Regions from separate parts of the Shewanella sp. Isolate8 genome, predicted to be linked through region 1. Evidence: riboswitches for the same ligand, from Rfam matches in the RefSeq annotation. Region 1 holds a riboswitch; the other holds the start of a gene.
The links. A riboswitch is a leader RNA that binds a small molecule or an ion and turns the genes downstream of it on or off. The one in region 1 is predicted to bind thiamine pyrophosphate.

Region 1 (4,472 bases):
TATCTGGCTCGTTACCGAAATAGAAGCCGCGCACCCCATACTGCTCGTCAAACAGGTTGCGACCCCAAAGGTAAGCCGACCAGGTCTCTGTCTCATAACCAACACGGGCATTGAAGATAGTATAGGGCTCTGACTTGGAATCGTTGCTGTCTGAGTAGTAGAACTCACTCTTGCCACTTGTGGTCAGGTTGGCGAACCACCCCAGATCGCTGCGATAGGTCACCCCCGCGCTATAGGTAAGGTTAGGCGAGTGAGCCAGTTCGCGGCCACTGAGATCCACCAGTCCACCGTACTTATCCTGGTAGGCGTAATCGCCATAGGCGGTCTCTAACCAGCCCAGCGTGCCGTATAGCTTAAGGTTATCAGTGGCGTACCAGTTGGCTTCCAGCTCGGCACCATAGTTGTGGGAGCTACCGGCGTTTTCGATATAGAGAATGAACTTCTGTGGTTCATCCGGGTTTTGCTGTGAGGCAGAGACCTGCTGATCGCGTCTGTCCATGTAAAACAGCGAGAAATGCGTGGTGGCGTCGCCATCGAGCCACTCGGACTTGAGGCCAAGCTCATAGTTGTACAGTGTCTCGGCCTGGAACTCTTTCTTATCACTCAATGAGGTCGGCAGCGACATGTTGAAACCACCCGCCTTATAGCCACGGGCGATACGCGCATAGGCCTGATGCTCTGGGCTCAACGTCTTGCTCAGGGCAATATGGCCACCCCACATGTTCTCAGACGGCGCGAAGGCATCGTTGGCCGAGTCGCTGTAGTCACTCTCGCGGCGCTCGAGACGCGCACCGACTGAGAGCGCATAGCCATGGCCCAGGTCGCTGTCTAACTGGGCGAAAACGGCCAGGTTAGTCGCCTCATACTCGGCCATGAGATTGTCTTCCCAGCCGTTGTAGACCTCGGTGGTGTCGTTGTCTTCTGTGAGTCTCAGGCCATAGACACCCACCAACCAGTCTGTGCTACCGCCTAAGATACGTCCCGCCTCCGTGGAGCTTAGACGAAACTCCTGAGACAGGGTGGTTCTCTCGCCCAGCTTGTTCCAGGTGTAGTCATACTGGCAGGGCTCACCCTCACAGCTGCGGGCCGCCCAATATGCAGGATTTGCCCAGTCACCGTCATAGCCGTGGTGAGTATCACTCTGAGCCATTGAACTTAATGAGACCAGCTCGAAGCTGTCGGCGCCCGAGTAGGTCAGCTTCAGTGAGCCACCCGTGGTGCGCTGCTTATCGACACCAGGTTCATCGGTAAGAGTATCGAAGCCGTTGTTGTCCAGTGTCCAGGCATCATAGCCATTGTTAAAATCGGCGTGCATCAGGCTGAGATCTGCCACCAGATCGTCTGTGGCATACCAGCGCAGCTTGATGCGGCCGGTAAATTCATCTCGGCCGTTGGTGTCGTCTCGGCCCAGGTAAAGGTTGTCACGATAGCCGTTCTGCTCATGTTGCTGCAGCGATACGCGGTACAAGAGCTTGCCCGAATCGCTTAATGGACCTGAGCTGAAGCCGCTATAGGTGCGCAGGTTATCGTCACCCAGTTGCACCTCGGCGCCATGTTCGAATACTGAGGTGGGATCGTTACTCTTAAGATAGATGAGTCCCGCCAGTGCGTTGGCACCATAGCGAGTCCCCTGAGGACCACGCAACACCTCGACCTGCTGCAGATCGTACATGCTGGAGATCATCCCAATACCAGACAGATCTATGTCGTCTATGATATAGCCCACGGAGGAGTTAGGCGCCCCCTGATACTCCTCCTGCTCGCCGACGCCGCGGATCTGGAAATATTTTGCCCGTGAGCTGCCGCCAGACCAGTTGAAGTTGGCAATACCGTTGAGTACGTCTTCGAAGTGCTGGGCGCCCTCGTCTTCTATCTGCTGTTGGTCGATAACGCTGATGCTCGATGGCACCTTGTCCAGGCTGGATTGGCGAAAATCAGAGGTGACGACGATCACTTCCATCTCGTCATTAGTCGGCGGCGTATCGCTCGCCATAAGGCTGGTGTGAGTTAACGCCGCAGCGACGGCAAGGGCGATGGGTGAATAAGATTTTAATGTAAACATGGGACCTCAAATTAATATTGAGATCCGGCACTTAAGAAAGCGAGAAAGAATGCACAGACAGATCGCGTTGAATCTAGTGATGTGGCCCATTCCTACGCCGGTATTAGCCGGATCAGGTTCTAAGGGTTCGTCCAGCGGACATCTCAGTCAATCACAAAGCCTATGGCTTGGCGTTAACACCCCTTGGCGAGGCCGATTATACATGACTCATACAAAGAGTTGACATATTTAACGCAAAATTTGCGCCTGACCCATAAAAAACGCCAGCATTGCTGACGTTTTCATCAAATCATTCGCTAGACTCATCCATGAAAGCGATTTTTAATTGGAAATGGCCTCGCGCACATAGAGTTCGCAGCGCACCGCAGTGGCATTAGGCGACAGCGCCGTTACCTGCATCTGCTGCTTGCCATGGAGCTTAAGCGCCTTCCAGCTTACGCCCTCATCTTCCACCGTCGCACCATTGATATCGTACCAGGTGAACTTATATTGCAGATGGAGATCTGTAGCCGCCTTGCTGATAACGGTAGCGCGGGCCCGCAAGAAACCGGCCTCAGCCTGGGTCGTCACCCCACTGACATCCACATCCGAGTGGAAGGAGCCGTTGTCCACCCGCACCTCGCCGGTAGAGCTGGTCATGATGCCGCCGGTATGCGGCGCACAGGCTGCCAGTCCCAATAACATCCAGCCTAACACTAATCCCTTGTTCATCTTTACCCTCCTAACGCCGACCATTGACTCGGTTACTCTATCAGAAAATGGGCACGTGCCGTGGCGATCAACGCCTTACGGTTGGTTTGCCAGCAGTTGATGTTAACGTTGGCCACACGTCGCCCTTGGCGAGTGATCTTGCACTCGGCAAAACTGTCTCTATGATGGCCGGCTCGCAGGTAATCGATAGAGAAGTCGACAATTTTGGGTACCTTAGTGGTCTGCATAAATACCATCAACTGTACGATGGCCGACATCTCCATGAAACCGGCGATCACCCCGCCATGAATGGCCGGCAGGGTTGGATTACCGATATTCTCATCTTTCTTGGGTAGCTGAAACACCAGCTCGTCGCCAAAGCGTGCCACCTGCATGCCGATAAACTTTGCATAAGGTACGTGTGCCAATAGGTGACCGAAATCGTTGAGCTCGGTGGCCTTCTTGACGATATCTTTAACGTTTAGTGCCTGATTAGCCTCTGGCGAAACCATGGTCATTCCCCTTCTCCCATCAAGGCCTGTCTGAAGGCATCACCCACCATCTCTGGGCTGATGCGCATGAAAGAGCCCACCGCATGGGCGATAGGGTCATCGATAGAATCCTGATAGGCGATGGCGCGAGTAAAGGCCACGCTCGAAGAGAGCTTATAACACTCCGCAAAACCGTAAACGCTCTTATTTGGCTCGGCCGGTTTCATGTAATCGACTCTCAGATCCAGCGTTGGCGATAACTCAAGTGACTTGTACTTATCGAAAATATTGCACACCACCGCCGTACCACAGGCGGTGTCCATCAAGGTGGTGATCACCCCGCCGTGTATCACACCGGTATCGGGGTAACCGATCAGCTCGCTGCTATAGGGAAGCTCGATCAACACGTGCTGTTCGCTGGCTTCAAGCACACTGAGTCCGAGTCGGCGGCACTGCACTAGCTGGCCGACAAAGCGTGTGGCCAAGTCCGTCAGCGGGAAAAAATCAGGATTTGTCTTCATTGCTCAACACAGTCCAGAAGTAAGTCAGGATTAACGCGACACCAGCGGTCCCATAAAATCGCCGCCTAATAGGTGCATATGAATATGGAAGACTTCCTGGCCGCCATGCTTATTACAGTTCATGATGAGACGATAACCGTCTTCGGCGATCCCCGCCTCATCAGCCAGCTTAGCCGCCACCGTCATCATGCGCCCTAATGCCTTCTCGTCAGATGCCTTCACATCGTTAACCGTCGGAATAAGATGGTTAGGGATGATGAGAATATGGGTTGGCGCCTTAGGTTGAATGTCGCGAAAGGCCGTGACCAACTCATCTTGATATAGGATATCGGCGGGAATTTCGCGTCTAATAATTTTACTGAAAATGGTCTCTTCGGCCATTGCACTATCCTCGATGTGACGTTATTCCTGTCAGTATACTCACAAATGACCAATTTGTGATCCTTCATATAAATAAAGGAGTTAACTCGGTTAACGAGTGATGATTTTTAGCACAGAGATCAAAAAAGCCCACCAGATGAACAGGTGGGCCTTATTACTCATCGCAGCGACACTGGCCAAGATTTAATATTAAGTGCTATTTAATCGAATGCTAATCTATCGCTGTTCATCTGATCTTGCTGTTTAAGTTGCTTAAGATTTTCACGCTCGGCCTCTATCTGCAGCAACTTAGGCGCCTTGAAGGTTAACTTGATAAAGGCATCTTGG
Region 2 (4,472 bases), 430 kb from region 1:
GCGCCACCTCGTTGCAGACGAAGAGGTCCTCTGCCCACTCGTTTTGCCAGAGTGCGCCCTTGTCGCCGCCAGTGATCAGCAGATGACAGGCTAACTGATTCGACAGCATCTTAGCCTGGGGGAGTATCTCATCCCTCGATGTCGTCTCTTCTCCCAGCAATCTGCCAAACTCGCTAAGGTTCGGGGTGATGAGGCTTAGCACTCCCCTGAAGGGAGTGAAATCCAGGCCGCCTTGCTTTGGCTGTACTTGCATTTGCAGGCCTTGCTTTGACTGACTTTGCATTGGCTGCGTTGAGGATTCTCCCTCTTCCCCTTGCGTTTTCACTTGCGCTGCAAGCGCATCACCGCATGAGGCCACCATCACAGGATCGAGGATCACGGGGATAGGCTGACCCTCTTTCGTCCTGAGCGGTTTAATATGATTCAACAGCCAGTCGGCCACCAGATGGATCTGTCGCTGATTGGCGAGCAGCCCTATCTTTATCGCCCTTGGTGGTAAATCGGCCAGCAGGGTATCGAGCTGAGCGAGCAAGATGGACTCACTTACCGGCTCGACACCATTCACCGCCACAGAGTTTTGCGCGGTCACACTGGCTATCACGCTACAAGCGTGGCAACCAAGATCTGTCATGGTCGCCAGGTCCGCCTGAATGCCTGCACCGCCGCCGCTGTCTGAACCGGCAATGGTCCAGACAATTGGTTTATCAGCTGACATGACTATACCTCTTCAACGTCAGCCAATGCGGCACTGTGATAGAGCGCGCCACCACTTTGCTTAAACTGGGCCGACATCCGCGCCATCCCCTGCTGGACATCCGCCTTGGGGTTATCACCATCGACATCCGACACTTCAATCTCTCTCACCTCGATGGCTTGAGCCGCCGCGTATTCTCGTACCTCTTGAGTGATCTTCATCGAGCAAAACTTGGGGCCGCACATGGAGCAGAAATGGGCCACCTTAGCCGACTCCTGCGGAAGTGATTCGTCGTGAAACGCCCTGGCGGTGTCGGGATCCAACCCCAGGTTGTATTGATCTTCCCAGCGAAACTCGAATCTGGCCTTAGACAAGGCATTGTCGCGGATCTGCGCGCCAGGATGGCCCTTGGCCACATCACCAGCATGAGCAGCGATCTTGTAGGCGATCAGCCCCTGTTTCACATCTTCCTTGTTCGGCAGGCCGAGATGTTCCTTAGGCGTCACGTAACAGAGCATGGCGCAGCCATACCAGGCGATCATCGCCGCACCTATGCCAGAGGTAAAGTGATCATAGCCAGGGGCGATGTCTGTGGTTTGCGGCCCCAGAGTGTAAAACGGCGCCTCGTCGCACAGCTCGAGCTGCTTATCCATATTCTCTTTGATCAGCTGCATCGGGATATGGCCCGGCCCCTCGATAATGGTCTGCACATCATATTGCCAGGCCTTCTTCACCAGCTCGCCGAGGGTTTCCAACTCGGCAAACTGCGCCTCATCGTTGGCATCGGCAATGGAGCCTGGACGCATGCCATCACCCAGAGACAGCGAAACATCGTAGGCGGCGCACAGCTGGCAGATCTCATCGAAATGTTCATAGAGGAAGTTTTCCTTGTGATGAGAGAGGCACCATTTGGCCATGATAGAACCGCCACGGGAGACAATACCCGTGAGGCGTTTGGCCGTCATGGGCACATAGCGCAGGAGCACGCCCGCATGTATGGTAAAGTAATCCACCCCCTGCTCCGCCTGCTCTATCAGGGTATCTCTGAAGATCTCCCAGGTAAGGTCTTCGGCGACGCCATTGACCTTCTCCAGCGCCTGATAGATGGGCACTGTGCCTATGGGCACGGGTGAATTACGCACTATCCACTCGCGGGTCTCGTGAATATAGCGGCCGGTGGAGAGATCCATCACTGTATCTGCGCCCCAGCGGGTGGCCCACACCAGCTTCTCCACCTCCTCTTCGATAGACGAAGTGACCGCCGAATTACCTATGTTGGCATTGACCTTAACTAGAAAATTACGGCCGATGATCATAGGTTCGGCCTCGGGGTGGTTGATGTTCAGCGGCAAGATAGCCCGGCCCACCGCCAGCTCCTGACGCACAAACTCGGGGGTAATGGGCTCGCCCACCTTGGCACCGAAACTCTCACCCGGTGCGCGCTGGTTAAGCACCTCTTGGGTCACGCTCTCGCGGGCCATGTTTTCACGCAGGGCCACATACTCCATCTCGGGGGTGATGATGCCGCGCCTCGCATAATGCATCTGAGTCACCACCTTGCCATCAAGGGCGCGTCTGGGCCTAGGCAGATGCTCGAACCTGAGATGGTCTAAGCCTTCATCGGCCAGGCGCTGCTGGGTAAAACCTGAGCTAACCTGCTCGAGTACCTGGGTATCGCCGCGCTCGGCGATCCACTGAGATCGCAGCTTTACCAAGCCGTGACGCACATCGATATCGGCGTTAGGGTCCGAATAGGGCCCGGCGCAATCATAGACGTTAATGGGCGGATTCTGCTCATAGACAGGCGCCTCGGCGGTGCCGCCGATCAGGGTATCGGACTGAAAAATCTGCCGCATGGCAACCTTAAGATCTGGCCTGCTACCGCTTAGGTAAAACTTCTGGGAATTAGGGTGTTGTAGCGGTTTAAGGTTATCGATAAAGGCCTGGGCCTCTGCTCGCATTTCACGACGTGTTGACATAAGCAATCTCACTATAGGGTTAGATGAAGTTGCTTGTCTGGAGAAGTTTGGCGTTGAGGGCATTGAGTCAGGCCAAATGGCCTAATTCAAAAATATGCTGGGTGTCGCTCGAATTAAGCTCGCTGTTCATCAGCGCGGGCTTTCGACAGGCCGATAAAACGGCGGCGACACTATGGTCATATAATGCTTGTTTCCTTCGCAGGGACTAACCTGATCAGGTTCAACGGATCCCGAATTAACGGTCTCAGCCTAATGGCACTCCGACAAGAGGGCCTCAGTATAGACCTAAGAGATTGAGGGGGACAACCCCCACAACGATGCAGATACAAACAAAAATATCGACATTAAAATAACATCAAAAACATACACTTAAAAATCAGCAATAAGATAAACTATGTTTTAAGTGAAAATATATCACGCTAATTTTTCCCTTTTTGACTCACTCCCATCATGCTCAGATGCTTATCTAGCCCCTCTTTTATCGCCTGTTTCACCTTGTCGCCACTACACTTAAAGGGGAAGCCTAAGTTTTCCCCATGGGGGTTAATTGGTGTCGCCACACTCACCACGCGATAACAGGTATCCCCTATCTTGACGATGCGATTAGGATCCACCTTACTGTCTAAGGTGATTGCCGTCTCATACTCATTTTCCTTAGGTAGGGCCAATACCCTCATATCACCATCCATCTCACTCATGGACTTCTTCTGGGTGGCATTTGTGGCAGCACTCTGGACTAAGTTGTCCAACTGCGCCTGCCTGTCTCTGGCCATGTAGTCACCCGTCATGGCGCTTACCGCCCCCGAATAGGCTGATATCGGCTCACCAGCAGGGCCAAGATCTGAACTAAGGTCTGTGCTAATGTCTGAGCTAAGGTTAAGGCCGGGCGCATCTTCGAAAGAAAATGCCTTCTCCTCCTTGTGAGCATCAGAAGTCTCGGCTTTGGGCACAGCCTGAGATGCCTTACTATCTGTGGTTTTGGGATTCGTGGATTGAGTAGTAATTGGCTCAATATCGGTTGCTCGACTAGCAGCAACCTCCTCTGCAGATAACGGCTTAATCAGCGCGGCATTGGCCTTAACGGCACCCTGCGGCGTCGGTTTCTCCTCAGTCGATGCGCGCTGGCTATTTGCACTGTCATCTAACTCGCTTTGTGTTGGTTTAGGAGGCGTTTGTGTAGAAGCATTGGCAGGCAGAGAACGAGGTTTAAGCTTAGACTGAGGCTTAGACTGAACCTGAGACTGTACCTGAAATTGAGGTTGAGGTTGAGGTTGAGGTTGAGACCTAGCCCTCATGGCATCCAACTCTGCCTGAGTCAGCATATAGGCACTTATGGCTTTCTTGTCCTTCGGCATACTTTGCTGCAAATATGGCCCTTCGAACTGCCAACTCAACAAGGTCAGCAGTGCAAGATGCGTGAAGAGGACAACCAAGAAGATAGCCAGATCCATGCGGCCAACTCTCACAAGCAGGCCTTTAGCAAGGGGAACTTCTGTCAGCTTAGCTTGCTGACTGTCTGCAGGCTCATTGACGAAATGACTGAAGGCTGACGGCGCAACATCGATATCAAGATCAATATCAATATCAAGATTAAAATTGGGGCACGGCCAGGGAGGCTGACTATCCTTAGGGAGCACTCGCAATACCAACTCATCTTTTCCTTGGGTCACTTAGCGCTTTAGAGGTGATGAGATGCGATAAGTTCCGCCAAGGATACATGGTGGACAGAGTGAGATTTAAAAGCCAATATATTCAAACACTAAAATATATCCACACAATTTAAGCGTACACATGTACGC

Region 2: linked by a shared signal. The riboswitch ahead of thiC (phosphomethylpyrimidine synthase ThiC) and the one ahead of L1D43_RS06295 (TonB-dependent receptor) in region 1 are both predicted to bind thiamine pyrophosphate.

The regions. Positions count from the first base shown of each region.
Region 1 covers NZ_JAKEVI010000001.1:1,414,891-1,419,362, reverse strand. The annotation lists gene L1D43_RS06295 (TonB-dependent receptor) at 1-2,062, opposite strand, end outside; TPP riboswitch at 2,135-2,256, opposite strand; gene L1D43_RS06290 (YcfL family protein) at 2,384-2,773, opposite strand; gene L1D43_RS06285 (PaaI family thioesterase) at 2,806-3,270, opposite strand; gene L1D43_RS06280 (PaaI family thioesterase) at 3,267-3,764, opposite strand; gene hinT (purine nucleoside phosphoramidase) at 3,795-4,145, opposite strand; gene L1D43_RS06270 (hypothetical protein) at 4,346-4,472, opposite strand, start outside.
Region 2 covers NZ_JAKEVI010000001.1:1,847,049-1,851,520, forward strand. The annotation lists gene thiE (thiamine phosphate synthase) at 1-715, opposite strand, end outside; gene thiC (phosphomethylpyrimidine synthase ThiC) at 718-2,673, opposite strand; TPP riboswitch at 2,848-2,946, opposite strand; gene L1D43_RS08185 (hypothetical protein) at 3,093-4,343, opposite strand.